3 regions of the Streptomyces liliifuscus genome follow, and region 3 is predicted to be linked to each of the others. Evidence: riboswitches for the same ligand, from Rfam matches in the RefSeq annotation. Region 3 holds a riboswitch; each other region holds the start of a gene.
What was found. Region 3 has a riboswitch for cyclic di-AMP ahead of JEQ17_RS08645 (M23 family metallopeptidase). Riboswitches for the same ligand answer to the same signal wherever they lie in the genome.
Positions count from the first base shown of each region.

Region 1 (9,475 bases), 4.3 Mb from region 3:
ATCCGGGCGGCGGTGCTCGCGGTCGGCGGCTGGCACGACCCGTACCGGGACACGGTCCTGCGCCTGGCGGAACACCTCCCGGCCGACCGCGTACGGGGGATCGTCGGGCCGTGGTCGCACCAGTACCCCGACCGGGGGCTGCCGCCCGGCCCGGCGATCGGCTTCCTCCAGGAGACGCTGCGCTGGTGGGACCACTGGCTCAAGGGCACCGAGACCGGGATCATGTCCGAGCCGCTCCTGCGCTCGTACGTCAGCGACTCCCATCCGCCCGCCACGGTGTACCCGACGCTGCCGGGCCGCTGGGTCGGCGATCCGGCCTGGCCCTCTCCCCTGGTGGCCCCGGTGACGTACGCCCTCAGGGGTGAGCCCGTGGTGGTGCGGTCCCCCCAGCACACGGGGGTCGACGCCGGCCGTTTCTTCCCCTTCGGCAACGACGCGGACCTGCCGCCCGACCAGCGGGACGAGGACGGGAGGTCGGCGTGCTTCGACTTCGCGGTCCCGGAGGAGATCTGGGTGCTGGGCCGCCCGCGGGTGCGGTTGAGGCTCACCACGGAGGCGACGTGTGGACAAGTAGTGGCCCGAATCTGCGACGTGGCCCCGGACGGCTCCTCGACCCTCGTCACCCGGGGCGTTCTGAACCTGTCAGCCCGGCATGGCCGTGACCAGGTGGTTCCCTGGAAACCGGGCTCTACGGAGGACGTGGTTCTCGACCTGAACGCCATCGGCCACGCCTTCCCTCCCGGCCATCGTGTGCGTCTCGCCGTCTCCTCCGCGTACTGGCCGTGGATCTGGCCCCAGCCGGGTTCGGAGGCGGGCTTCACCCTCACCCCTTCGGGGAGCGTGCTGGAACTCCCGCTCCGCGCACAGGAGTCGGACCCGTCCATCTCCTTCGAGGAGCCGGAGCAGGCGGAGCCCATGGGGGTCAACTTCCCCGCGACCCTGGACGAGCCGCGCCCCGAGCGCCTTGTCGTCCGCGATGTCGCCAAGGGTGAGTGGCGCCTGGAGGTGGACCCGCGGTACGGAGGCACCCGGGTGTATCCCGACGGCCTCGAATTCACCGAGGAGGCCCTGGACACGTACACGATCGTCGAGTCGGACCCGCTGTCCGCCCGCGCCCGCTCGGACTGGTTCGTCCGGCTGCACCGGCCGGACCTGCCGTGGGACGCGAGCGTCGAGGCACACTCCGAAACCACCTGCGACGAGGCGGACTTCATCACCTCGAACGAGGTGATCTGCAAGGACGGTGACGAGGTGGTGTTCCACCGCACCTGGGAGAAAAGGATTCCGCGGACCGCGGGGTGAACTCGTACGCTCCCCGCATGACGGCGAACGCGTACATGGGCCACACGACCTCAATCGCGTGTGCAGGGACCCCATGACCGCATACGCTTATGTGGGGCCCGATGACATAAGGGAGGCCGTCCGGCCTGGCGGGGGCGGCGCCCGGATCCGGACCCCGGCCGACCTCGACGCCTTCCTGTCCGTCCGCCCCGCCGACGAGCTCGCCGAGCCGTTCACCTTCGTCGTCGACGCCTCCATGACCCTGCGCCTGGCTCCACGCCGCTCCGAACACGTGGCCTGCGCGGACGGGAAACCGGTGCGCGCCGCCGGGGAGTTGGGCTTCGCTCGGGCCGCCTCCGGCTGGGAGATCACGTACGCGAGCAACCAGTCCACCGGCTACTGCCCCGACCCCGAGTCGTGGCGGTCGCTCGCGGCGGCCCTCACCCGCGTGGGCATCGACCGCACAGACGCCGGAACCGGTGGCTACACCCACCCGATCACCTACCGCCGCTGTCCGTCCTGCGCCGGGTGGAACTCCGTACAGGACGCCCACTTCGTCTGTGCCCTCTGCGACGCCGACCTCCCGGCCGACCACCGCACCGGCCCGACGGACCTCGCGCTCCTCGCCGACGAGGAGGGCAATTCCGTCAGGATCACGGTCCTCGGCCGGCACCCGCGGATGGTGGCGGGCCTCGCTGCCGAGATCGTCGTTGAGACGCCTTTCGTCAGCGGCCGCCTCGAACTCTCTCTGTGGCGCCGCCGACTTGAGACCTGGGGGAACGCCCTGGACGCCGCATTGCATCGCGGCGAGGACATCTCCTGGATGACGGTGGAGCGAGGCCCGTCGATTTCCATTCGGCTCACGGGAGAACGGGATTGCCCAGAGGTGATCGTGGAGGACGACACGATTTCCATGGCCACCGTGTGCGTCCCCGTCGATCTTCCCGGGAACTGGATCGACAGCCATCGGCAGAAACTGCGTGAGGTGCTGACCCTCTGGAACCCGGAGGACTGAACTCTCCGGAATCCCGAAGAGCGGCGAGAACATATCTGGACAAGTAGTCCCTTATGTCGACTGGGCGGACATCCAGACTCCGCCCGACTTGCCCACATTAAGCACATGAAGCACTTAATTCCCCACCTGTGCCAGTGAATTGAGTCACGTCCGTCCCGGACGGTCACTTTGCCCGGCCGGTCGATTCACCTTTGCTCAAAGCAAGTTGAACTTCGCCTTCCGAATGGATCAAGAATTCCCATCCGTCCCGAACAGGCAAATGACATCGCGATGTGAATTCTGGGCTTGTTCACGGCATGTGCTCTCGCATACGTTCACGTCACTCCGGATGGACCGCCTAATCCTGCCGCCGCCCGGAGATCCCAACCACCCATTCACTCGCGTACGGCAGGAGCGGGGGACCCAGGTAGGCCGCCGGTCCGGATTCCGGAACGGCTCGGGGTGAAGCCGCGTGCAGCATGCGGCCGGGCAGCTCCCGCCCGAACCCGACAGCTCACCTCGCAGGCGTCGGAGAGGAAACGCGCCATGGCCGCACGAGGCAAGCACCGCCGCCCCAGAATGAACACCCTCACGCGTGGCATCGTCGCCGCGGGAACCGGCGGAGCCGCGCTCGCGCTCCCCCTCGTGGGGGCCACCGGCGCCCACGCCGCACAGCCGACGCAGACCGCCCAGGCCGCACCGTCCGCGGTCCCGCAGGTCTCGCTCGTCACGTACAAGGTGGTCGCGGGCGACACCCTGACCAAGATCGCCAAGAAGCACTCCACGAGCGGCGGCTGGCAGAACCTGTACAAGGCCAACCGCGCGGTCATCGGCAACGACCCGGCGGTCATCCGCCCGGGCCTCAAGCTGACGGTCGGCACGAAGAACGCCCAGACCTCGGCGAAGAAGGCCACGGCGACCAAGGCGACCACCGCGTCCGCCGTCACCCCCGCCGCCGCGAAGACGTACACGAACGACCTCGACGGCTGGATCAAGGAGTCGCTGGACATCATGGCCCAGCAGGGCATCCCGGGGTCGTACGACGGCATCTACCGCAATGTCATGCGCGAGTCGTCGGGCAACCCGCAGGCCATGAACAACTGGGACTCCAACGCCGCGGCCGGTACGCCGTCGAAGGGGCTCCTCCAGACCATCGACCCGACCTTCAACGCGTACCACGTGGCCGGCACCTCGATGGACCCCTTCGACCCGGTCGCCAACATCACGGCGGCGTGCAACTACGCCGCCGCGAGGTACGGCTCGATCGACAACGTCTTCGGGGCCTACTGAGCGGGCCGACGGCGAACAGGCCGCCGGTACCGGGCGGGCCGGTACCGCGAACCTGTACCGGGCGGGCCCGCGACGAGGGGAACCCACCTCTCCGCGGGCCCGCCCGGTGCCGCGCCTTCTCGGCGACGCGGAGCTAGGGCCGCGGGCCGAAGAGCCGTTCCAGTACCACCGCGATCCCGTCGTCCTCGTTCGACAGGGTCACCTCGTCGGCCACCGCCCGGAGTTCGGGGTGCGCGTTGGCCATCGCGACGCCGTGGGCCGCCCAGTCGAACATCGGGATGTCGTTGGGCATGTCACCGAAGGCGATCGTTGTGGCGGGGGTGAGGCCGAGATGTTCGGCCGCCAGGGCGAGCCCCGTCGCCTTGGTCACGCCACATGGCTGGAGTTCGACTGTGCCGGGTCCTGACATCGTGACCGTGGCGAGGGAACCGACCGCTCCGCGGGCCGCGGACGCCAACTCGTCGTCGGACAGCAGGGGATGGCGCAGCAGCACCTTGCTGATGGGTTCCGTCCACAGGTCGTCGCGACGCAGGACGCGGACCGCTGGGAGTGTCGGGTGCGGCATCTCGTACCCCGGCTCGATGAGCGTGAGTCCGTCGACCCCGTCCTGGTCGACCGCGGCGTACACGTCCCCGACCTCCGCCTCGATCTTGCCGAGCGCCGTCTCGGCCAGCTCGCGGTCGAGGGTGACCGACCAGACCATGCGCTCGGCGCCGGCGTCGTACAGCTGCGCCCCCTGACCGCACACCGCCAGTCCCTGGCTGCCCAGTTCGTCCAGCAGGGGGCGTACGCGTGGTGCCGGGCGCCCCGTCACCACGAGGTGCCTGGCACCTCTCCCGATTGCCATCGCCAGCGCGGCGCGTGACCGGTCCGACAGGGTGTCGTCGCCTCGCAACAACGTCCCGTCCAGGTCAGTGGCGATGAGTGAATATGCAATCGGTGCGGCCATGATCAGAGAATACGGATCGAACGCCCCAACGACTCGACGGGAACCGGACGTCGTCCGGTATCTCGTCAGGCACAGGGGTGCCCGTCGGCACCATCCGTCGGCCGCCCGGAGGCAAATCGCAGGCGCCGAGGAGCAGTTGACCATGGCCGCCCTGCTCCCGAGCCCCCGGTCAACCGGCCCCTCGCCCGCTCTCGGCCCCGCCTCCCCGTGCCCGGCCTCGCCCCGTGGACACGGCTCGCGCACGGCCTTCGCGGCCGCTCGGCGGCTTCAACGACGCGTCGATGCGTACGCGCACGAAGCGGAGGTTCCGTTCAGCCGCGCGCCCCCACCAGATGCCGGACCAGCCTCGGTGAGGCGAACTCCGTGCCGCACACGAACCGCATCACGGGCCCGTACGAAGCCGCCGCCGGCAGCCCCGTGAAGTACAGCCCGGGTACGGAGGACCTGAACCCGGCGCCCAGCTTCGGTGTCCCCCGGCTCACCGCCAGCTCCGTACGCAGTTCGTGCCCGAGGAAGTCCATCGCCGCGAGATCGACGCGGTATCCGGTCGCGGCGACGACGTGGTCCGCGGAGAGTTCCTCGACGCGTCCGTCGAGGGTCCGGACGGCGAGGGCCGGATGGCCACCCTCCGATCCGGAGCGGACGATCCGCGACACCTCGCTCACCCGCACCGTCCCCTCGAACCGCTCCCGCAGCCACCAGGCGCCGAGCGGGCCGAGCACCCGGCGGACGAGGAAGTGCCGGGCCTGCGGCGGCAGATGGCGGTACGGGTGGGGGTAGTAGCTGAGTGCCCACAGCGACCAGGCCCGTCCGAAGGGCGACCCGGGGCGCAGCCTCGGCTGCGTCCAGGGGGGCGCGCCGAAGGCGACCGATCCCTTGCCGCGCGCCACCACGCGCACCTGCGCGCCCGCCTCAGCCGCGAGCGCCGCCGTCTCCAGGGCGGACTGGCCCGCCCCCACGACGATCAGCTCCTTGCCGGAGAACCGGGACAGGTCGTGGAGCTGCGAACTGTGCGAGACGGGCCCCGTGGGGGTCGGTCCGTCGGGCGCGGCCGCGGCCAGCTCGGGCGGCAGATATGCCAGCCCGGACAGCCCTGTCGCGACGACGACCGCCCGAGCGGTGAACAACTCCCCGGAGTCCAGCTTGAGTTCGAAGCCCGCCGGGCCGCGCCGACCGCCCCCTGGGCCACCCCGTTGACCGATCCGCCCGGTGTCCCCCTGATGGCCGCGCCGGTCGACCGAGACGACCCGCACCCGCTCCAGGTCCGGCACGAGCTTCTGCCGGAACCACTCCCCGTACGCGACGAACGTCTCGACCGGGACGATGTCCTCGTCCGTGACGAGTCGGCGGATGCCGGCCGCGTCGCAGTAGTCGACGAGGTTGTGCCCGCGCTGCGGGGCGTCGATGTTCGAGGCGGCCGGGGTCGACTTCAGAAGCATCCCCTCAGGCATGTGAGCGCGCCAGCTCACCATGGGCTCACCGAACACCCGTACCGGAATGCCGCGCGCTCGCAGATGCGCGGCGGTGGACAGGCCGAAGGGCCCGGCACCGATCACTGCCACCGGCTCCATCACGAAGTCCCCTCCCCAGGACGCTGCTTCGCCGTACGTACTGCTCGCGTACTGCTCGTTCTTGGTCGGACAGGCCCCTCAACCCGCGGTCGCGCGGGCACTCCGGCGGTTGGTCCGCCACAGCTGGTACATGTGCTTCACTCCGGGCCGTACGAAGCGCGCGAGCATGGTGAAGAACGGCCGCAGATCGTCCGCCGCCAGCCACGCCAGCTCCGTGCCGCTCGCGTGGGCGGGGGCGTGCGGTGTCGTGTAGCCGCTGCGGCGGTACGCGAGCAGGGCGGGCAGGTCGATGTTCTCCACGATGTACCGCCGGCCCGCGAGCTGTTCCCCCTCCGGAACGGTGCGGCCGGTCAGGTCCAGATGCATGGCACGGACGACGTCGATGCCCGACTCGCTCTCGAAGAGCCGGAACTGCGCGCCCATCCGCGGGTTGAAGTCGAGCAGTTTGTAGCGGCCGTCGCGCCGGTCGAAGCGCAGGTCGAGGTCGACGACGCCGCTGAAGCCGATCTGTTTGATGAAACGCGCCGCGATGTCCGCGAGTTCCGGATTGTCGACCACGTACGCGTTCGCCGTCATCCCCGCGTGCGGCGGCCAGGAGCGGACCTTGACGCCGGTGAACATGGCGAGCGGCGTCGAGTCGGCGTCGAAGTAGGCGTGCACGATCCAGTCCTCGGCGTCCTCCCTGGGCAGATACTCCTGGAGGATCACCCCGGGGTGCTCGCCCCAGCCGCGCGCGAGCGCGAGCAGCCCGTCGCGGGTCGCGATCCGGGTCGTCCCGCTCACGGCCGGGCGCGAGCGGCGCACGAAGGCCTCGCAGTTCTTGGCCACGAGCGGGAAGGCCGCCTTCGCCGCGAAGTCCTCGATCTCCTCGTACGACTCCGGGCAGGCGGACTCCGGGCTGGGTATGCCGTGCTCCAGGCAGAGTTCGTGCAGACCCTGCTTGCTGGCGAGGCGGCGCGGAAGGCCGGCGTCCACTCCGGGAAACAGGAAGCGGTCCGCGAGTTCCGCCTGGTGCTCGGCGATCAGCACCGCGGCCTCCTCGTCGGTCGGGATCAGCACGGTGGGCCGGCCGATCCGGCGCCCGACGCGCAGCAGCCCCTCGACGAGCCGCTCCGGCCGCTCCGTGCCCGTGGTCGGCCAGACGAACGCCTGCCGCAGATGCCGCGAGGCGGCGGCGGGCGTGTACCGGTCCTCCGTGATCGCGTACATCGGTACGCCCAGGCGCCCGAGGCTGCGGATCGCGCCCACTCCGCCGTGGTGCAGCGGGTAGTCGCCGAACTTCACGATCAGGCCCGGCACTTCCCGGTCCAGGTCGAAAGGCACGCCGGAAGGCATGCCTGCGGAGCTTCTGGCCACGGGTCCCCCCACGTGTCCCCCCTACGGACGCGGACCCAACTCGCCCGTGTCCCCCGAATGGACGCTAAGCCGGAATCAACCACTCCGACCCGGGCCCCAATCGGACATTGCGAACTCTTGCGCACCCTTTAGAACGGACATTGCGAACCCTTTAGACACTGCCCAAGAAGGGCAACTCCCCCGTAACGTGTGCCCCACCCACACGGAAAGCGAGGCAGCACCCCATGCCCCCCTTCGATGTCCCCGAGGGCGATCCCTTCGGCCCGCACAATCTTCCGTACGGCGTGTTCTCCCTTGGCGGGCCCGGCACCGGATCCGACAGCGGGTCCGACGGCAAGTCCAACAGCGACTCCGGCCGGCGGAGCGTGGGCGTTCGGCTGGGCGACCACGTGCTGGACGCGGGGGCCGCCGCCGTGGAACTCGGCTCCCCGTACGCCGCGCTGCTCGCCCGTCCCTCGCTGAACCCACTGCTCGCGGCCGGCCGCACGGCGTGGTCGGACGTGCGGCGCGCGATCACGGCGTGGGTGACCGTGCCGGCGCACCGCGAGACGATCGCGCCCCTGCTGCACCCGCTCTCCGAGGTGACACTCCACCTCCCCTTCGAGGTCGCCGACTACGTCGACTTCTACGCCTCCGAGAACCACGCCCGTAACGTCGGCCAGATCTTCCGCCCCGACGCCGAGGACTCCCTCACCCCCAACTGGAAGCACCTGCCGATCGGTTACCACGGCAGGTCGGGCACCGTCGTGGTCTCCGGGACCGAGGTCGTACGCCCCTCGGGCCAGCGCAAGGCCCCGGCCGACCCGGCGCCTGTCTTCGGGCCGTCCGTCCGGCTGGACATCGAGGCGGAGGTCGGCTTCGTGGTCGGCACGCCCTCCGCGATGGGCACGGCCGTGCCGCTGAGCGGCTTCCGCGACCACGTCTTCGGGCTCTGCCTCCTCAACGACTGGTCCGCTCGCGACCTCCAGGCCTGGGAGTACGTCCCCCTCGGCCCGTTCCTCGGCAAGTCCTTCGCCACCTCGGTGTCGGCCTGGATCACCCCGCTCGACGCCCTGGACGACGCCCGGGTCGCGCCCCCGACCCGTACGCATCCGCTGCTGCCGTATCTGGACGACGCCTCCGACGCCTCGGAGGACCCCGGCGGCTACGACCTGCGTATCTCCGTCGCGATCAACGGCCACGTCGTCTCCGAGCCGCCCTTCTCGACCATGTACTGGACGGCCGCCCAGCAGCTGGCCCACATGACGGTGAACGGCGCGTCGCTGCGCACGGGTGATCTGTACGGGTCGGGCACCGTGAGCGGGGCCTCGGACAACGAGCGGGGCTCCCTTCTGGAGCTGACCTGGAACGGGCGCGACACCCTCGAACTGCCGGACGGCAAGCGGACGTTCCTGGAGGACGGGGACACGGTGACGCTGACCGCGTGGGCTCCTGGGCCGCATGGCACGCGGGTGGGTCTTGGCGAGGTGAGCGGGCGGGTCGTGGCGGGCGCGTAGCCGTCTGCCCCGCGGGCGCGTCCGGCAACGCGGCGGGCGCGTAGGCGGGCTTGCCCGTACTTGGCCGGGGCGGGCCGTGCCTGGCCGGGGCGGTCCTTGCCTGGCCGGGGCCGCCCTTCCAGTGGGGCGCGTTGGTGTTCGCTGACGCGGAGTCGTTCGGATCTGCGGGGCGGTGGGGGCTTGGCGCGCAGTTCCCCGCGCCCCTGAAGGGGCGCCTGCCGAGGCGGTCTCTTTACGGGGTGTCCGTAGTGGCAGATCTTGTCGCGTCCCCGGAGAAGCCGCAGGTCATCCGGTCGGCCGGTGGAGTCGCTGGTGGCGCAACACTCCGGCAACACCAGATTCCGTACCCCGTCGGTATGGTCCGTCGCATGCCCAGCGAACGCATCCGTGACCATGCCGGCCAGGGCGCGACCACCGTCGCCGCCCGTCGGCGGCGGCTGCGCGCGGACCGGGCCAGGCAACTCGCCGACCTGCTGCGCCACCAGGTGCTGGCGGGCGGTTTCCCGCACGGCACGCTGCCGCACGAGGCGGCCATCGG
Region 1 covers NZ_CP066831.1:6,354,089-6,363,563, reverse strand. Annotated here, with positions in the region: gene JEQ17_RS27355 (CocE/NonD family hydrolase) at 1-1,302, shown strand, start outside; gene JEQ17_RS50730 (DUF5959 family protein) at 1,376-2,296, shown strand; cyclic di-AMP (ydaO/yuaA leader) riboswitch at 2,654-2,818, shown strand; gene JEQ17_RS27345 (transglycosylase SLT domain-containing protein) at 2,822-3,565, shown strand; gene JEQ17_RS27340 (HAD family hydrolase) at 3,699-4,514, opposite strand; gene JEQ17_RS27335 (FAD-dependent oxidoreductase) at 4,826-6,088, opposite strand; gene JEQ17_RS27330 (carboxylate--amine ligase) at 6,164-7,420, opposite strand; gene fahA (fumarylacetoacetase) at 7,666-8,937, shown strand; gene JEQ17_RS27320 (GntR family transcriptional regulator) at 9,306-9,475, shown strand, end outside.
Region 1: linked by a shared signal. The riboswitch ahead of JEQ17_RS27345 (transglycosylase SLT domain-containing protein) and the one ahead of JEQ17_RS08645 (M23 family metallopeptidase) in region 3 are both predicted to bind cyclic di-AMP.

Region 2 (9,475 bases), 140 kb from region 3:
GCGTTTGTGCGGCGGGTGACGATGTCCCGCGGTCTCCGCGCAGGCGTCCCGACGACCGGGCGAATCCCGCATGGGTTGTCGTATGGGTTGCTGTGTGGGTTCCCGTGCGAGTCAGTCATCGGATGAAAACCGAGTGCGTCGGCGCCATTGACGCATCAATAGTCGCTTCCTACCCTCCCGTTTAACCGAGTCATCGGATCAATCTGACGGGAGATCGATGATGGGTGTCAGCAGGCGGGGGTTCCTGGGCAGCGTCGCCGCGAGCGCGGCCGGCGGAGCGGCGACCGGGATGGGTGTCGCGGAACCGGCGGCGGCGCTGCCGGGCCCGGTCGTCGGCCCCGTGGCCCTCACCGGTATGCGTACCGACCGCGAATGGCGGGACTTCCTCGCCGGGCAGGACCCGCGCTGGAAGCGAATGCCGCGCGCCTGGTACGAGGGGCCGTTCCTCGGCAACGGTCTGCTCGGCTCGATCGTCCACCAGGAACCCGGCACCAACGTCCTGCGCTTCACCGTGCACCACAGCGAAGTGCAGGACCACCGGCCGGAGTTCGGCCACAACTGGGGCGTGGCCCGCCTCCCGGTCGGCAATCTCCGTCTGCACCCCGTCGGCGCCATCACCGGCGCCGACCTGCGCCTGGACCTGTGGAACGCCGAGGTCGGCGGAACGGTCACCACGGACAAGGGCACCATCGCCCTGCGCGCGCTGGTCCACAACGACCGGACGCTGCTGCTCGTCACCGCACGCGCGAGCGCGGGCGAGCGCGACTTCCGCTGGGAGTTCGTCCCCTCGCCCGCCGTCAGCCCGCGCATCGTCCGGGAGGACCCTCCGGCGGGCCTGGAGCCCAACCCCGCTCCGGTGGCCACACGCGAGCCGGACGGCACGGGCGTCGTCGTGCAGTCACTGGTCGCGGGCGGCCGGACCGTCACCGTCCACCGGGAGCGCCGACACGGCGACGAACGCTCGTACGTCCTGGCCGTCGCCCACTCCCATCCCGGCACCGACGCCGAGGGACGGGCGAGATCGGCGGTCCGCAAGGCGTCCGCGCTGCCCGTCTCCAGCCTGCTGCGCACCCACCGCGCGTGGTGGCACCGCTTCTACCGCAAGAGCTTCCTCTCCGTCCCCGACGAGATGCTGCAGAGCTTCTACTGGATCCAGCTCTACAAACTCGCCTCCGCGGCCCGCGAGGACGCGCCGATCATGGCGACCACCGGGCCCTGGCTGGAGTCCACGCCCTGGCCCGCAGTGTGGTGGAACCTCAACGTCCAGCTGGAGTACTGGGCGGTGCACGGCTCCAACCACCTTGAGCTGGACGCCGTCCCGCGCACCCTCGCCGAGAACACCGACACACTCATCGGCGGCCTGCGCCCCGAGTACCGGTCCGACTCGGCGGGCCTGCGCCGCGCCACCGACGCCACCTGCGACACCAGCGGCACCGTCGCCGTCCCCGGCGTCGGCGCCAACCCGGAGCTCGGCAACCTGCCCTGGGCACTGCACAACGTCTGGCTGACCTACCGGCACACCATGGACCGGGGCCTCCTGGAGGACGTCCTGTACCCCCTGCTGCGCCGAAGCACCAACTACTACCTGCACTTCCTGTACGAGGGTGACGACGGCCGGCTGCATCTGCCACCGACCCACTCGCCCGAGTACGGCAACGCCCCCGACTGCAACTACGACCTGGCGCTGCTGCGTTGGAGTTGCAAGACCCTGCTGGAGACCACCGACCTGCTCGGCGTACCGGACGAGTTGGCGCCCAAGTGGCGCGAGGTGCTGGAGAAGCTGACCGACCCCCCGGTGGACGAGAACGGTTTCATGGTCGGAGCAGGCGTCCCCTTCGCCAAGTCCCACCGCCACTACTCCCACATGCTCTCCGTCTACCCGCTCTGCCTCGTCAACTGGGAGCAGCCCGAACACCGCGACCTGATCGAACGGTCGCTGAAGCACTGGATCGGCTTCGAGGGCGCCCTGCGCGGCTACAGCTTCACCGGCGCCGCCTCGATCACCGCCCAGATGGGCCGGGGCGACGACTCGCTCACCTATTTAAGGGAGCTGGTCGACCGGTTCGTACAGCCCAACACCATGTACTACGAGGCGGGTCCGGTCATCGAGACACCGCTGTCCGCCGCGCAGAGCCTGCACGACATGCTCTGCCAGAGCTGGGGCGACACGATCCGTGTCTTCCCGGCCGTCCCGGGTGTCTGGCGGGACGTCACACTGCACGACTTCCGCACCCAGGGCGCGTTCCTGGTCAGCGCCGTCCGCCGGGGCGGTGCCACCCGATGGGTGCGGGTACGCAGTCTCGCCGGGGAGCCGTGCCGGATACGTCACTCCCTGCGCGGGCGGCTCACGGTCTCCGGAGTCGGTGGCCCCGCACCCGCCTGGCGCGACCTGGGCAAGGGCGTGGTCGAACTGGACCTGGCGCGCGACGCGGAGGCGGTGATCCACCCGGCCGGCTCACGGCCCGACCTGCGGATCGCCCCGGTGAAGATGACCGTGCCCGCCGATCCATGGGGGCTGCCGGAACCGCCGCAGAGCGGAACCGTCACCCAGCTCGATCTCACCGGACACTTCGACAACGACGGCATCACCACAGAGATGTACTACGGCGACGGGGACTTCGACGGCGCCGGCCGTACGTACCCCATGGCCCAACTCCCGCAGACCGGGCAGACCACGGACAACGGGATCGGCTTCCTCTTCACCAACGGCAGTGAGGGAACGAACAACAACCTCGTGGCGGCCGGGCAGGAGATCGCCGTCCCGCAGGGCGCGCAGCGTGCGTTCACGAAGCTGCACGTGCTCGGCGCGGGCGACTCGGCGGCCGTGACCGTCCCCTCGGTGGTCCGGTACGCCGACGGAACGAGCGAGGCCGCGCCGATCGCGCTCACCAACTGGCTGGCTTCCGGCCCCGAGTTCGGCGAGACCGAAGCCGTGATCACCGGTCAGATCCACGCGCGCACCGGGCCGTTGGCCACCAAGGCGGCCGTCTTCCACCAGGTGATCGAGCTCGACGCGAGCAAGCAGCTCACCGCGATCACGCTGACCGCGCCTTCGGGGCCGGCCAGGGCCCACGTTTTCGCCCTCTCACTGGAGGAGTAGCGGAAGCAGCGGGAGCAGAGGGGGAGTGGTGAACCGTGAGAAGTCGCCGAAGTCCGGCGATGTCTCGACCCGGTACGACGAAGGTCACAGTTATATATCGGACACTTCGCCCTTCAATCTTCACACGAGGTGCACATGTTGGCTAAGTTGACCGACAGGACGCACGACTCCCTCCGGTGAACCTCGCCGGGTCGCGCGGCCTCCGCCGAATCCGGTGGCCCTCGCGGCAACCGGAACCGGGGACCCACCGAACTTTGGGGTGAATCGGCCCAACCGCCCGACAGGGCAAGGGCCGTAGGGCATACCTTCCGGATTCCTCGCCCGAACCCGACAGCTAACTCGGTAGGCGGAGCACGGAAGGAGTACGGCTCCCATCGCGCCGGAACGAACCCCGCGCCCCGGAGGCAGCAACCTCCCGGGTATACCCCGGCCCGCCCTCGCGACGGCGGCCGCCACCTCAGTGGATCTGTATTCCTCGACCGGCGGATCCTCGCCCGCGAGAGAGGACGACAAGCCGAGTCGCGAAGAGGTCCAGCAGCGGATCAACAGCCTCTACGACCAGGCGGAGACCGTCAGCGGGAACTACAACGCGACCCGGGCGATGAGCTCGGGGCGCTCGCGCGAGCGTATGACCCCCGGACCCGACACGGGGCGTGGACGTGCCGACACGGTCGCCGCCGCCCCTGCCCCCGCTCTGAACGACCGCGCCAAGCAGTGGTTCGACGTGGGACGCTCGCAACTGGGGCCCCTCATCCCCGCCGTGCTGCCGCCCGACAGGATGCCGGACCGCGGCCAGGCAGAGACGCGGCCCAGGAGCACCGGCGACCGTCCGGGGGAGCGGTCGGCCGACCGTGCGCTGGAAGCGCCGGCCAAACCCGTCCTGGAGCTGACCGCAGGACCCGGCGCCGCGACAGCCGCCCGACCCGTGGCGGAGTTGACCGCGGGTCCCGTCGCCGCGCTGTCGGCCGTGCCGCAGCAGCGGCAGGAGGCCACCGAGGTCCTGCCCGCACTGGCCGCCGATCCGCGGCAGTCGCTGAAGACCTCCAAGCAGCGGAACCAGAGCAAGCTCGCGAAGGCCCGCGAACTGCTCTCCGCGCACACCGCCCGGCGGAGCACGCCGGTGGCGGCCATCGAACCCGCGCCGGCGGAGACCGCCTGGGCCACCACCGAGGGACAGGGCTACCGCCAGGCCGAGGCCGAATGGTGGCAGCAACAGCCCCAGGCACTGCCGCAGTCGGCCGGTTTCGGCACGGGAGGGTCCGTAGACGCCCTGGGCGGCCCGGACCTGACGTTCGGCATGGGTCTGCCCGCCGCTCCGGCTCCGGCAATGGCTCCGACCCCGTCCATCGGCATGGACCTGCCCATGGGACCGGACCTGACGTTCGGTATGGCTCCGCCCGTCGACGCCCGTACGCCGATCGGCACGGGTCTGCCCATCGGCTCGGACGGTGCCTCGAACCCCGGATACGGCGCTGCGACTCCGGGATACGGCGGATCGACTCCGGCGTACGCCGGGTCGACCCCGGGCTACGGCGGGAAGGCGGCGACAGCGGTCGACTTCGCCCGTGCGCAGATCGGCAAGCCCTGTGTGTGGGGAGCGATGGGGCCGGGCTCGTACGACTGCTCCAGCCTCACCCAGGCGGCCTGGAAGGCGGCGGGGGTCGCACTCCCGCGTACCGCCAACGATCAGGCGGTCGCGGGCGTGGCGGTGCCCCTCTCCGACATCCGTCTCGGCGACCTGGTTCTCTTCAACGGGCACGTCGGCCATGTCGGCATCTACAGCGGCAACGGCATGATGGTCCACGCGCCGAGCCCGGGGGCGGCCATCCGTGAGGAGTCGATCCACTGGGCCGGCGAGCCGGCGATCCACAGCGTGATCCGGCCCGCCTGACCCGACCCGGAGGCCGTATCGGTGCGCGCGCGATGCGCCGCTCGATACGGCCTCTGATCGTCTCGTTCCGGAGACGGCAGGTCCGCGAAGGTTTCAGCTCATGTCGAGCGAGACGGCGACATCGGTGATGGCTATGGGGAACTGGTCCACACTGGTCGTGGCTCCGGTGAGCACGTCGACGGTGTAGAACGTCGACGTCGAGGCACCGGCCGGGGTCAGGGTGGCGAAGGCCGTGTTCGAGATCGTCTTGCCGGCGCTCAGATCGCTGAAGATGTCGAAGCCGGCGTTGACACCGGTGTCGAAGCCCAGTGAGCCGGTCGGGACCAGCAGACCGTTGGCGGGCGGCGACTGGATGACGACCTGGTCCGAGGTCGTGTTGATGTCGAACAGCGTCGTCGCGGTGGCCGAGTTCAGGTCGTTGTTGGTGTAGGCGGCCGCGGTGACGCCGTGGGTCGTCGCCCCGTCCGTGGTCAGGGGGGTGTTCGTGGCGGTGCTGCTGTTGGCGAGGTTGTGCGCCAGGTTCTGGCCGGTGTCACTGATGATCCGCAACCGGTCGGCCGCGGGGTTGAAGTCGACACCGAAGTTCGTGCCCTGCAGCGGAACACTGAGCTGCGAGACCTTGGTGACCAGCGGGTTCGGGACCGCGGGCGGGATCTGGACCGTGTAGATGCCGCCCTTGTTGCCGACCAGGTACAACAGTCCGTTCTGTACGCGGAAGTCGAGCCCGACGACGGCGGTGTCGCCGACGAGCCCGTCGATGCGCTTGAACCAGTTGAGCGTGCCGGGGTCGTCGGTGTTGAACGCTGCCATCAGCGTACCGTCGGCCGAGATGCCGAACGCCAGCAGACGGGGCGGCGCCGCGTGGCTGGTGCCCGGCGTCGCCACGACGAGTGCCGCCATGGCGGACGCGGCCGCGACCGCCGCGGCCATTCTCTTCTTGAGCCCTGCTTTCATCGCTACTTCCCTCTCGGTCGGCGTGAGCTTGAGCGTGGATGTGAGCGCGAGCGTGTGCTGTGTCAGAGGTGTTGCCGTCTGGTCCGCCTGATCCGGCAGGCCGGATCGACAGGCGGCGACGGCAAGCTATGGGGCAGGACTGGACATCCACTGGACGGTGGTTGAACGGCGGATCGGCCGAACGGCGGGGGCTCCGCGGGCTCACGGCCCCGAAGTGGTCGACGACGCGGTGGCCGCCACCCACGGGCCCAGGGCCCGGCGGGCGCGCTCGACGCCCGCGTGCGCCCGTGCCAGCTGGTCGTGCTCACCGGTGACGGCCGCGACCGTCGCCGCGGTGGAGTGATGGTCGAGCGCCTCGTCGTGCCGGCCACTGCCGTGCAGCGCCTCGGCGAGGCCGTTGAGCGCCGATGCCTCGCCGTAGCCCTCCCCGTTCTCACGGAACAGTTCGAGGGCACGCCGCTGACAGGTGACGGCGGCCTCGAACTCGCCCTGCCCCAGCCGGATGTCGCCGAGACCGGACAGCGCGTACGCCTCGCCGCCGTGGTGCCCCAACTGCCGGAAGAGCGCGAGGGCCTGCTCCTGGCACTCGGCCGCGGCCTCCGAACTGCCCAACCGCAGAAGGGCGTTGCCGAGATGGGAGAGGGTGCGGGCGCGGCCGATCCGGTCACCGGTCAGATCGTGCAGGGCGAGGGCCTGCCGTTGGTGGTCGGCCGCCTGTTCGTACTCGCCGAGCCGAAGACAGACATTGCCGAGGTTCGTGAGCGTGCGCGCCTGGCCCACCTGGTCGCCGGTCTCCCGGTAGAGGGCGAGGGCCTGTTGATGGTCGTGCGCGGCGTCGCGGAGGCTGCCCAGCCGCCAGTGGACGTTGCCGAGGTTGGACAGGGTTCTGGCGCGCCCCGCCAAGTCGCCCGTCCGATGGTGCAGTTCGAGGGCCCGTACGAGGTGGTCCTCGGCCGATCCCGCGTCGGCGAGCCGCCAGTGCACGACCCCCAGGTTGGTCAGCGCGTGGGCCTGCCCGCCCAGGTCACCGATCGTCTCGGCGGCCCGCAGGGCGTGGCGGTGGATCTCCAGCGCCTCGGTGTGGTGACCGGAGTCGAGGTGGCGGAACAGCAGGGCGGCCAGACGGACGGCGTGGCGGGGACTGCCGCGGTCCGCGGCCACCGCGCAGACGGCGGCCAGCGTCGGCCGCTCGGCGTCCAGCCACGCCCGTGCCGCCGCCGCGTTGCCGACGACGGACGAGACATGGACGGAGGGTGCGACAGCGGGCCTGTGGTGCCGCTCGGCCGGGTAGAGCGTGTCCATGGCCGCCGCGGCCGTGCTCAGGTAGTGGTCGAAGAGACGGACCAGCGCGGCCTGCCGATCGGCCTCGGAGTCATGCGTACGGGTCAGGCGGAACGCGTAGGCGCGCAGCAGGTCGTGTGTGCCGAACCGGCCCGGCCGGACGGGCTGAAGGAGGTGGGCACGGGCCAGCAACGCCAGGGTCCCGGCGGCGTGGGCGGGGCCTTCACCGGCGTCCGCGGGCTCGTCGCCCGGTACGGCGTCCGACGGGCGGGCCGGTGTCAGGCCCGGCAGGGGCTCCGGCGTGTGGCGTGGCACGCTGCCCGGCACCTGGCCCGACCGGGTGCCCGGCACGTGCCCGGGTCTCTCGTCCCGCGTGGCGCCCGGCGCATGGGGCGGCCCCTCGCCCGGAGCCTGGGTCGGCTCCTCGCCCGGCACACGGGTCGGTGCCTGGCCAGGCCCATGGACCGGTGCTTCGCCCGGCGCACGGATCGGTGCTTCCCCCAGCGCATGGACCGGTGCTTCGTCCGGCGCTTCGCCGGTCAGCGCCGCGACCGCGTGCGCGTCCGCCTCCGGTCCCGGGTGCAGGCTCAGCAGGCGGAAGGTGCGGGCGGCCGGGGCGGGGAGCCGCTCGTAGGACCAGGAGAACACCGCCTCCAGCGCCGCACGCCGGTCGCCGCCCGCGTCCAGGAGATCGAGCCGCCGCTGCTGGTCGGCCAGCTCCGCCACCAGGTCCGCCAGCCGCGACGACGGGTGGGCGACGGCGAGTTCGGCCGCGACCCGGAGCGCCAGCGGGAGGCGTGCGCACTGTTCGGCCAGGGCGGCGGCCGGGCCCGGCTCGGTGTCGACACGCTCACCGACGAGCCTGCGCAGCAGGGCGATCGCGTCGGGCGGCGGGAGCGGGCCCAGACCGATGCGGCGGGCGCCGTGCAGGGCCACCAGTCCGGCGAGGCTGTCCCGGCTGGTGACCACGACCGAACAGGCCGGCGAGCCGGGAAGCAGCGGGCGGACCTGCTCCTCGGACAGGGCGTTGTCCAGGACCACCAGCATTCGCCGGTCGGCCAGTTCGGTCCGGAACCGGCTCGCGCGGTCGTCGACGTCGAGTGGGATCGCGTCACCGGGCACCCCGAGGACGCTGAGGAATCGAGTGAGGGCGTCGCCGGGAGGCATGGGGCGCTCGGGGTCGTAGCCACGCAGATTGACGTAGAGCTGGCCGTCGGGGAACCGGTGCCGTGTGCGGTGCGCCCAGTGCACGGCCAGTGCGGTCTTCCCCACCCCGGCAGTGCCGGAGACGACCGAGACGGCCCCGGCCGTCGGGCTGTCCGCCGCAGCGGCCAACAACCGGTCCAGTGCGGACAGTTCGGAATCACGGCCAGCGAAGTCGGGTACGTCCGCCGGGAGTTGTGCGGGTAATCGGTGCGCCGAAGGTGGGTACGGGGGTACGTGGGCGGGCACCTGCGCGGCCAACTCGGCGGCGCCTGCCGTGCCATGGCCGCTGACGGGAGCGTGCCCGGTGCCGGTGCCGGTGCCGGTGCCGTCGGCGGGAGTGGAAGGCCGGGCGCGGCGGCGCAGCAGGGCGGCATACGCCTCGGCCAGTGCGGGGCCGGGGTCGACGCCGAGTTCGTCGGCCAGCCGACGGCGGCTCCGCCGGTAGACGGCGACCGCCTGGTCGCGCCGCCCGACGGCCTCGTACGCCCGGATGAGCCGGGCCTGGGCGTCCTCGTCCAGCGGCTGCGCGACCGCGGTCTCCTCGAGTACGGGCAGTGCGTCGGCGCTCCTGCCCGCCGCGATCATGGCCTCGCCGTACTGGGCGACCGCACCACGACGTTCCTCCGCCAGCGCGACGACCACCGGGTGCGCGGAGAGGAAGGGCAGGTCCGCGAGGGGTGGTTGCTGCCACAGCCCGAGCGCCTCGGTCAGCAGCGCGGCGGCCCGCTCCTGGCCGCCGCCCCGCCCGTCCCGTCGTACGGTCACCGCCCCGGCGACCAGGTCCCTGAAGTGCAGCAGGTCGATGGCGTCGTACGGGACGCGCAGCGCGTAGCCGTCGCCGAGCCGGGGGAGCACCGCGCTGCGGGCGCGTGGCGGCCGGTCCGGTTCCAGCAGGTGGCGCAGGTGCTTGATGTGGGTCTGGACGACGTTCGAAGCGGTCGCCGGCGGGCGCTCGCCCCACAGCGCGTCCGCGAGTCCGAAGAACGGCAGTTGCTGTCCGCGGGACACGGCGAGCAGGGCGAGCACCGCGCGGCGCTGTGGTG
Region 2 covers NZ_CP066831.1:1,875,818-1,885,292, reverse strand. Annotated here, with positions in the region: gene JEQ17_RS08110 (glycosyl hydrolase family 95 catalytic domain-containing protein) at 221-3,100, shown strand; cyclic di-AMP (ydaO/yuaA leader) riboswitch at 3,294-3,465, shown strand; gene JEQ17_RS49930 (C40 family peptidase) at 3,561-4,991, shown strand; gene JEQ17_RS08100 (DUF4394 domain-containing protein) at 5,085-5,945, opposite strand; gene JEQ17_RS08095 (AfsR/SARP family transcriptional regulator) at 6,147-9,475, opposite strand, start outside.
Region 2: linked by a shared signal. The riboswitch ahead of JEQ17_RS49930 (C40 family peptidase) and the one ahead of JEQ17_RS08645 (M23 family metallopeptidase) in region 3 are both predicted to bind cyclic di-AMP.

Region 3 (9,475 bases):
CATGGACCGCGTCCTCGTGCACTCCGCGAGCTTCGGGGCCAACGCGCAGGCCATGGCGGCGGGCCTCGCCGTGCTGTCCGTCATGGAGAACGAGCAGATCGTGGCCAACGCCCGCGCCACGGGAGAGCAGTTGAAGTCCCGGCTCGCGGCGCTCGTCGACAAGTACGAACTGCTGAGCGACGTCCGCGGTCGTGGGCTGATGATCGGCATCGAGTTCGGGCGGCCCAAGTCGCTGAAACTGCGCAGCCGTTGGACGATGCTGCAGGCCGCGCGGAAGGGGCTGTTCGCCCAGATGGTGGTCGTGCCGCTGCTCCAACGGCACCGGATCCTCACCCAGGTCTCCGGCGATCACCTGGAGGTGATCAAGCTGATCCCGCCGCTGGTCGTCGGGGAGCGGGACGTCGACCGGTTCGTGGAGGCCTTCACCGCGGTGATGGACGACGCGCACAGCGGGGGCGGGCTGATGTGGGACTTCGGGAAGACGCTGGTGAAGCAGGCGGTCGCCAACCGGTAGGGCCCTCTGCCGCAGGGCCGGCCCCGTCGCCGTGAAACCGGCTTTTTGCCTCTGAGGTAAGAAATTTGCCTCAGAGGCAAGCCTCCGGCTCAATGGAGACATGAACCCTGTCAAGGGTACGGGCCCTTCCGAGCCGGGGGCGGCCGACGAGCTGCCCGCGGTCGCACCGCAACTGCGTGCGCTGCGGCGCCGTGCCTCTCTCACCCTGGAGTCCGCGGCCGGCGCCGCCGGGCTCTCGCCCGCGCATCTGTCCCGGCTGGAGACCGGACAGCGCCAGCCCTCGCTGCCGATGCTGCTCGCACTGGCCCGCATCTACGGCACGACCGTCTCCGAGCTGCTCGGCGAGACGGTCGCCGAGCGGGACGCCGTCGTGCGCGCCGCCGACATGGAGCCCACCCGGGCCGGTGGCTGGACGTACTGGCAGGCCGGTGCGGCGGGCCGGGGCATGCAGTCCCTGCGGGTGCACGTCCCGTACGGGGCCCAGGGCGACATCGTGCGCGTCCACCCCGGGGAGGAGTGGCTGTACGTCCTGGAGGGGCGGCTGCGGCTGCGCCTCGGGGACACCGCGCACGTCCTCGCGCCCGGCGACAGCGCGCACTTCGACTCGCTTACCCCGCACCGGATCGCCGCCGCGGACCGGGACGGGGCCGAGCTCCTCTTCGTACACACCCTGCTGCAGAGCCCCACGGCCACCCTGTGCCTCGGGCCGACGACCCCTGGAGAGACGCCATGAAGGACATGGAGGAGAAGTTCCCGCGCGCTCTGTGGGTGCGGCTCATCATCTACGTGGCGGTCGGGCACATCTTCGCCGCCTTCATCTACCTGCTGTTCTCGCTCGGAGCCCAGGGGCAGTGAGCAGTAGCGCACTCCGAGGGCGGGATGTGGGATGCGGGGGCCGGGTCGGCCGTCGGGCGGGCGGGCTGTCGGTCAGTCGAGGAACCGCTCCCGCAGGCGCTCCCGGATCTCGGGGGTGACGCCCAGGCCCTGCTCCAGATACGCGTCCACCCCGCCCCACTTCTCGTCGATCGTGTCGAACGCCGCCTGCAGGTACTCGGCGCGCGCGTCGAAGAGGGGGCTGAGCAGCTCCATCACCTCGGGTGAGTACGCCGAGGCGGAGGACTTGCTGCGGTGCACCTTGTAGCGGCGGTGCGTCGCGTTCGACTCCAGATAGTCCGCGACGATGGCCTCGCGCTCGACGCCGAGGGCGAGCAGGGTCACGGCGATGGAGATGCCGGCCCGGTCCTTGCCCGCCGCACAGTGCATCAGGGCGGGGACGCTGTCCTCGGCCATCGAGTGCAGCACTTGGCGGTGCTCGGCCGTGCGCTCCTTGATTATCGCGCGGTAGGAACCGATCATCCGGTCCGCCGCCTTGCCGTCCCCGAGGATCGAGCGCAGCTGGTCCAGGTCGCCGTCCCGGACCATCGTCCAGAACTCCGCGCCGTGCGCCGGGTCGGTCAGCGGGAGATTGACGTTCCGCACGCCGGGCAGCTCGACGTCCTGCCCCTCCAGCTTCTGGTCGGCGGCATTGCGGAAGTCGAAGATCGTGTGCAGGCCCAGGGACGCGAGGAACTCGGCGTCCGACTCCGTCGCGTGCGCGAGATGGCCACTGCGGAACAGCTTTCCGTACGCCACCCGCCGGCCGTCCACCGTCGGCAGGCCGCCCACATCACGGAAGTTGCGCACTCCAGCCAGCTCGGGCTCGGTCGACGGGACCTGCTGCGTCACGGGGGCTCCTCCCATTCGGCTGCCGACGCGGCTCGTCGGCGAGGTGCGTTCTCGACGATACGACATCGATTCGTAGGCCAATGAGTTGTCCACAGGCGTTGCCGCGGACGTACGCGGCACATAATGATGTTGATGATTGAGCGTGCCTGTTCGGATCTGTGAGGGTTTGATGTTGGAGATCGGCGAAGACGGTCGTACGTGGCTTCTTTCGGGCCCGGCGAGCAGTTATGCCCTGCGGCTCGGCGAGGACGACGCGCTGCTGCATCTGCACTGGGGTCCGCGTATCGCGCTCGCCGACGCCGAGGCACTCGCCGCCGGCCCGGGACCGGAGTACTGGGCCTTCGAGGCCACCCTCGACGGACACGAGGAGTACCCGGTGGAGGGCGGCCCCCGTTTCGTACGGCCCGCCCTGTCCGTGCGGACGGACGAGCGGCGCGGCACCGAGTGGCGCTTCGAGACGTACGAGGCCGACGGCGACGAGCTGCGGCTGCGGTTCTCCGACTCCGGGCTCGGGATCACGCTGCACTACCGGATGCGGGCCGGGACCGACGTCGTGGAGAGGTGGGTGACCCTCGACAACGAAGGGCCCGCCCTGGAGGTGCTGCGCGCCGACTCCGCGGCCTGGACGCTGCCGCAGCGCGACGGCTGGCGGCTGTCCCAGCTGCACGGGCGGTGGGCGGCCGAGTCCCGGCTCGTACGCTCCGAACTCACCTACGGTGAGAAGGTCATCGGCAGCCGGCGTGGGCACACCTCGCACCAGCACCTGCCGTGGGTCGCCCTGGACGCCGACGGGGCGGCCACCGAGGAGCGGGGCGAGGTCTACGGCTGCGCCCTCGCCTGGTCGGGCACCTGGCGGATCGCCGTGGCGCAACTCCCGGACGCGCGCGTGCAGATCACCGGCGGCGTCGGGTACGACGACTCGGGGCTGCTGCGGCTGGAGCCGGGGGAGAGCTTCGTCACACCCGTCTTCGCGGGGCTGTGGAGCGACGGCGGATTCGGCGGCGCGAGCCGTGCCTGGCACGCCTACCAGCACGCGTATGTGATCCCGGACGCGGACAGGCATCGGCCGGTGCTCTACAACTCCTGGGAGGCCACGGAGTTCGACATCTCCGAGGAGCAGCAGGGGGCGCTGGCGCGGCGGGCCGCCGAGATGGGGGTCGAGCTGTTCGTGGTCGACGACGGCTGGTTCGGGGCGCGCACCAGCGACCGGGCCGGGCTCGGCGACTGGACGCCCAACCCCGACCGCTTCCCGGCCGGCCTCAAGCCCCTCGCCGACGAGGTGCACGCGCTGGGGATGCAGTTCGGGATCTGGGTCGAGCCCGAAATGGTCAATCCGGACAGCGAGCTGTACCGCGCGCACCCCGACTGGGTGCAGTTCCAACCAGGACGAAAGAGGACGGAGCTGCGCAATCAGCTCGTTCTGAACCTCGCCCGTGAGGACGTCCAGGAGTACCTCTGGGAGCAGCTCGACACACTGCTCTCCAGTGCGCCGATCGACTATGTGAAGTGGGACTTCAACCGCTGCTTCACGGACGCGGGGTGGCCCGGCGAGGCCTACCCGCAGCGGCTCTGGGTGGACCATGTGCACGCCCTGTACCGCCTCTTGGACCGGCTGAGGGAGGCCCACCCGGGCGTCGCCTTCGAGTCCTGCTCGGGCGGCGGCGGCCGTATCGACCTGGGGATCATGGCGCGTACGGACCAGGTGTGGACCTCGGACAACACCGACCCGCTCGACCGGCTCGCCATCCAGCACGGCTTCACCCAGGTGCATCCCGCGCGGACCATGGCTGCCTGGGTCACCGACAGCCCGAACGTCCAGCTCAACGGCCGCGTCAGTTCGTTGCGCTTCCGCTTCGTCAGTGCGATGGCCGGAGTGCTCGGTGTCGGCGGCGATCTGACCCGCTGGAGCGACGAGGAGCTGGCCGAGGCGCGGACCTGGGTGGAGCTCTACAAGGAGATCCGGCCCGTCGTGCAGGGCGGGGACCTCCACCGGCTGCGGGCGCCGGAGGGTGGCCTGAGCGCCGTCCAGTACACGCGTGACGGCGAGGTCGTCGTCCTCGCCTGGCTCCAGGCCCAGCACTACGGCGAGCCGGTCGCTCCGGTGCGACTGTGCGGACTCGACCCGGCAGCGGCGTACGAATGCCTCGAAACGGGCGAAGTCCACCGAGGTGCGGTGCTGTTGCATCACGGGTTGCGGACGGGGCTGCAAGGTGACCTTGATGCGGCAGTTTTCCGGCTGCGTCGCATGTGACTGTTGTGTCCGTAATGGAGCCTAAGTTCCAACTCGCTCTGGAATAAAGGCTCCTGAAACGGCACTCCGTGAGCAGCGTCATATTCGTGACGGTCCGCTGTCGCCATGTTCACGTGATTCAGCTGTGTTTTCAGGGATTTAACAAACGGGGGAGATCCCTGCTTTACGCAGCGTGACCGTCATTTCGGTCAGGGATCAAGAGAACGGGGCACACAGGAAACCCCAAAGGTTGTTACTGCGTCTTCATGTCGCTTACGTTCGCCACCAATCCGGACGGACGCCCAATCCTGCCGCCGCCCGGAATCCGCTCACCCACCCGTACACGGCAGGAGCGGGGGACCCACAGGTAGAACGCCTGTTCCGGTCTCCGGAACGGCTAGGGGTTAAGTCGTGCGCAAACACGGCCGGGCATCTCCAGCTCGCACCCGACAGCTCACCTCGCAGGCGCCGGAGAGGAATTCGCCATGCCCGCGAAGGGTAAGCACCGCCGTCCCAAGTCCCAGCGTTTCACCCGCTCCATAGCCGTCGCAGGAACCGGCGGCGCGGCGCTCGCCCTTCCGCTGCTCGGCGCGACCGGAGCGCACGCCGCGACTCCGCAGTCCGCCGCCGATTCCGTGGCGAGCGTCTCGAATGTCGCGAGCAAGGCCGCCGAATCCGCGCCTGCCGCCGCCGACAAGAAGGCCGAGGCGAAGAAGGCCGCGGCCAAGACCTATTCCGTGCGTGCGGGCGACTCACTGTCGAAGATCGCCGACACGCAGGACGTCAGCGGTGGCTGGAAGAAGCTGTACGAGGACAACCGCAAGGCGATCGGCGGTGACCCGGCGCTCATCCACCCGGGCCTGAAGCTGTCGATCGGCAAGGCCGCCGCCACGTCGAGCTCCGACTCCGGCGCCTCCAAGGCCACCCAGTCCTCCGCGAAGAAGGCGGCCGCCCCCAAGGCCGCCGCCGCCCCCAAGGCCGCGGACGACGCCAGCGCCGCCGGCTTCACGCTGCCGGTCGCGGGCGCGAGCGTCGGCACCCCGTACAAGATGTCGGGCAGCATGTGGTCCAGCGGGTACCACACCGGCGTCGACTTCGTGGTGCCGACCGGCACGTCCCTCAAGTCCGTCGGTGCGGGCACGGTCGTCTCGGCCGGCTGGGGCGGCGCGTACGGCAACCAGGTCGTCATCCAGCTCGACGACGGCCACTACGCCCAGTACGCCCACCTCTCCTCCCTCTCCGTCTCGGCCGGACAGGCCGTGACCGAGGGCCAGCAGGTCGGCCTCTCCGGCGCGACCGGCAACGTCACCGGCCCGCACCTGCACTTCGAGATCCGCACCACCCCGGACTACGGCTCGGACGTGGACCCGCTGGCCTACCTGCGCGGCAAGGGCGTCTCCATCTGACCCGACGCCGGGCACGCCCCATGCGGCGTACCACTCCGCTCGTCTCCGAAGGCCGGACCCTGTGATCCCCGGGGTCCGGCCTTCGGTGTTGCGGTTCTGTGGCATGGCCGGGCGGTGTATCGACAGGGGTGCGGAAGCCGGGACACAGTGATCTCCGCAAGCGCTTTCTACGCGCCTTCCACGCCATGGAGGTCCCTATGACGACCACACGCAGAGCGTTCGGAGTCCTGGCCGCCGGTGCCGCACTCACGGCACTCGTCCCCACGCAGACCGCGGGCGCCGCGGTACGTCACCGTCCGGGGCGGCTCATCGCCCGCGACGACTTCCGGCACGGCCTCGGTCAGTGGGCGACGGAACTGCAGGCCGGCGGCAGCGTCACCGCGTCCCGGGGCGTCCTGGAGATGGACGTGCCGAGCGGCGCGACCGTGTGGTTCAAGCGAAGGCTCCAGGGTCCGTACGTCCTGGAGTACACCGCCACACCGGTCTCCGCGGGCGGCGTCAACGACCGGGTCTCGGACCTCAACAACTTCTGGAACGCCACGGACGTCCGCTCCCCGAACGACATCTTCGCCACGCACCGGGGCGGCGCGCTCGAAGAGTACGACCACCTCACGACGTACTACGCCGGATACGGCGCCAACACCAACACCACGACCAGGCTGCGCCGTTACGTCGGTCGGGCGGGTGTGCGGCCGCTCGTCCTCGACTACACGGAGCCCCTGCTCACGGCGAACGAACCCAACCGGGTCCGGATCGTCTCGAACGGCTCGACGGTCCAGTGGTGGAACAACGGGCGGCTCGTCCTCGACTTCGTGGACCAAGAGCCGTACACGAGCGGGCACTTCGCGTTCCGGACCGTGTGGAGCCACTTCAGGATCACGGACTTCAGGGTGCGGGAGCTGCGACAACGTCCCTGAACGAGCCCCTTATTCCGGGATTGACCAACACTTGACGAGTGGCTTATCTCACCGCGCGTCAACCCCTTCCTACGGTCGCGTAGCTCACACCCGAAGGTGAATCATGGCCCGATGTGGCAGACGATTCGAAGAATGACAACAGATCAGTGATCGGGTCGTACGTGGCGGTGGGGGACAGCTTCACCGAGGGCGTCGGCGACCTTGGCCCGGACGGGGCGTTCGTCGGCTGGGCCGACCGGTTCGCGGTGCTTCTCGCGGACCGCCGGCCCGAGGGCGACTTCGACTACACCAACCTCGCCGTCCGCGGGAAACTCCTCGACCAGATCGTCGAGGACCAGTTGACGCGCGCGAAGGAGCTCGCGCCGGACCTGGTCTCCTTCTGCGCGGGCGGCAACGACATCATCCGGCCGGGCACCGATCCCGACGAGGTCGCGGAGCGCTTCGAGCGTGCCGTCGCGGACCTCACGTCGGCCGTCGGCACGGTCCTCGTGACCACCGGCTTCGACACCCGTGGCGTACCCGTGCTCAAGCACATGCGCGGCAAGATCGCCACGTACAACCTCCATATCCGGGCCATCGCCGACCGGTACGGCTGTCCCGTGCTCGACCTGTGGTCCCTCAAGACCATCCAGGACCGGCGGGCCTGGGACGGCGACCGGCTCCATCTGTCGCCCGAGGGGCACACGAGGGTCGCCCTGCGGGCAGGGCAGGTCCTCGGCCTGGAAGTGCCCGCGGACCCCGACCAGCCGTGGCCCCCGCTGCCGCCGCGCGGCACGCTCGAAATGCGGCGCGACAACATCCACTGGGCGCGCGAGTACCTGGTGCCCTGGATCGGGCGGCGACTGCGCGGGGAGTCCTCCGGGGACCGTGTGGTGGCGAAGGGGAGCCTGTCGCCCGGTGACATCAGGATGCGGATCGAGCCGGTGGCTTGAAGGTCCGGGGGCCTAAGGGCCTTCGGAGGCGGACCGCGGTTCGACCGGTGGCCCGAATGCCCGCGGAGGGGCGGGGCTTTCCTGACGGGTGACGTCGGGGAAGCCCCGCGCTTTCTTTGTGGGTGAGGCCGAACCGTCTCCCGGCCGGTGATGCCGAGGAAGCCCCGTCGTCCCTCGGCGGTGATGTGAACGCGGGGATGTGAACGGGGGCGCGCTGTTCCTCGCCCGTGAACCGGCGGTACGTCGGTAAGTCGGTACGTCGACTCAGGCGCCCGGAGTCGTCAGCGCCTCGCGGTCCAGGCCCAGCTCCCGGGCCAGTGCCTCGTCCACCCACTCCTGGGTGCGGGCGCGTGACACCGCGCCGGGGTACGCCGTCATCTGGACGGCGAGCCCGTCCAGCAGGGCGGTGAGGCGCAGGGCCGTACCGGTGGGGTCCGGGCAGTGGAACTCGCCCGAGGCGACGCCCTCCGCGATGACCTCGGTGATCGCGGCCTTCCACTGCCGGTCGAGGTCACGGGTGACGTCCCGCAGTGCGGGATCGCGCAGCGCCACCGCCCAGCCCTCGATCCACAGCCGCCAGCCCTTGGCCTGTCCGGTGGGCGCGTACCAGCGGACCGCAGCCCGCAGCCGGCGCAGCGCGGTCGTCCGGCGGCCGAGCAGCTTGCGCAGATGGGCGAGGTCGTCCTCGGCCGCGTACGTGAACGCGGCAGCGACGAGTTTCTCTTTCGTCGAGAAGTGATAGAGCACCAGCGCGTTGCTCACCCCGAGCGAGGTCGCCACATCGGCGATCCGCACCGCGGACACGCCCCGCTCCTCGATCTGCTGGATGGCGGCCCGCAGCAGTTCCTCACGCCGCTCCGCCACGCTCAACCGCACTCTTGCCACCGGGCAACCCTATTGCGTCGCTCCGGGCCGCGCCGGTGGAGGGTCGGTTACCGGCCGCGGCCGGGCCGTCACCGTTCTCGTCCGGCCGTGCCCGCGGGCGTCAGCGGTACCAGCCGAACCGCTCCGCGATCACCGGCAGCCGGTCCGCGACGATCGCGTGCGCGGCCGCCCGCGGTGTCGTCCCGTCGGCCTCCGCGCGCGCGAGCGTCCGGTCGATCAGGGCACGCATCGAGCGCCGCGTGTACGCGAACGCCTCGTCCGCGTCGGCCCCGATGTCGCCGAACAGCGTCCACCACCACCAGGCGTTGGTCCCGGAGTTGACCACGACGTCCGGCAGGACGGTGACACCGCGGCCGGCGAGCAGCTGCTCAGCGCCCGGCAGGACGGGCATGTTGGCGGCCTCGACGATCCAACGGGCCGTGATCCGCCCCTGGTTGGTGGTGTCGATCGTGTACGAGACCGCCGCCGGCACCAGTACGTCGGCATCGGCGGACAGCCAGGCGTCGCCGGGCAGTTCGCGGTCGCCCTGACGCAGCACCGCGCGGTCGATCGTTCCGTACGAGTCCCGGGCGGCGAGCAGCGCGTCGACGTCGAGCCCTCCGGGGTTCGCGATCGTGCCCTTCACGTCGGCGACGGCCACGACGCTGAGCCCAGCGCGCGTGAGGAAGCGGGCCGTGGCCCCGCCCATCGTGCCCAGACCCTGCACGGCGACCCGGGTCCCCTCGTACGCGACCCCGGCCCGGTCCAGGGCCGCGAGGACCGACTCGGCCACCCCGCAGCCGCCGACCAACTCGTCGAGCCCGATGCCGTCCACCTCGACGGCGAACGCGTCCGCCAGCCGCCGCCTGGCCGCCGCCTCGTCGTCG
Region 3 covers NZ_CP066831.1:2,011,698-2,021,172, reverse strand. Annotated here, with positions in the region: gene JEQ17_RS08670 (aspartate aminotransferase family protein) at 1-514, shown strand, start outside; gene JEQ17_RS08665 (helix-turn-helix domain-containing protein) at 615-1,247, shown strand; gene JEQ17_RS08660 (DUF6126 family protein) at 1,244-1,369, shown strand; gene JEQ17_RS08655 (tyrosine-protein phosphatase) at 1,442-2,239, opposite strand; gene JEQ17_RS08650 (alpha-galactosidase) at 2,409-4,490, shown strand; cyclic di-AMP (ydaO/yuaA leader) riboswitch at 4,786-4,952, shown strand; gene JEQ17_RS08645 (M23 family metallopeptidase) at 4,955-5,875, shown strand; gene JEQ17_RS08640 (DUF6250 domain-containing protein) at 6,073-6,792, shown strand; gene JEQ17_RS08635 (SGNH/GDSL hydrolase family protein) at 6,939-7,724, shown strand; gene JEQ17_RS08630 (TetR/AcrR family transcriptional regulator) at 7,989-8,609, opposite strand; gene JEQ17_RS08625 (glutamate dehydrogenase) at 8,710-9,475, opposite strand, start outside.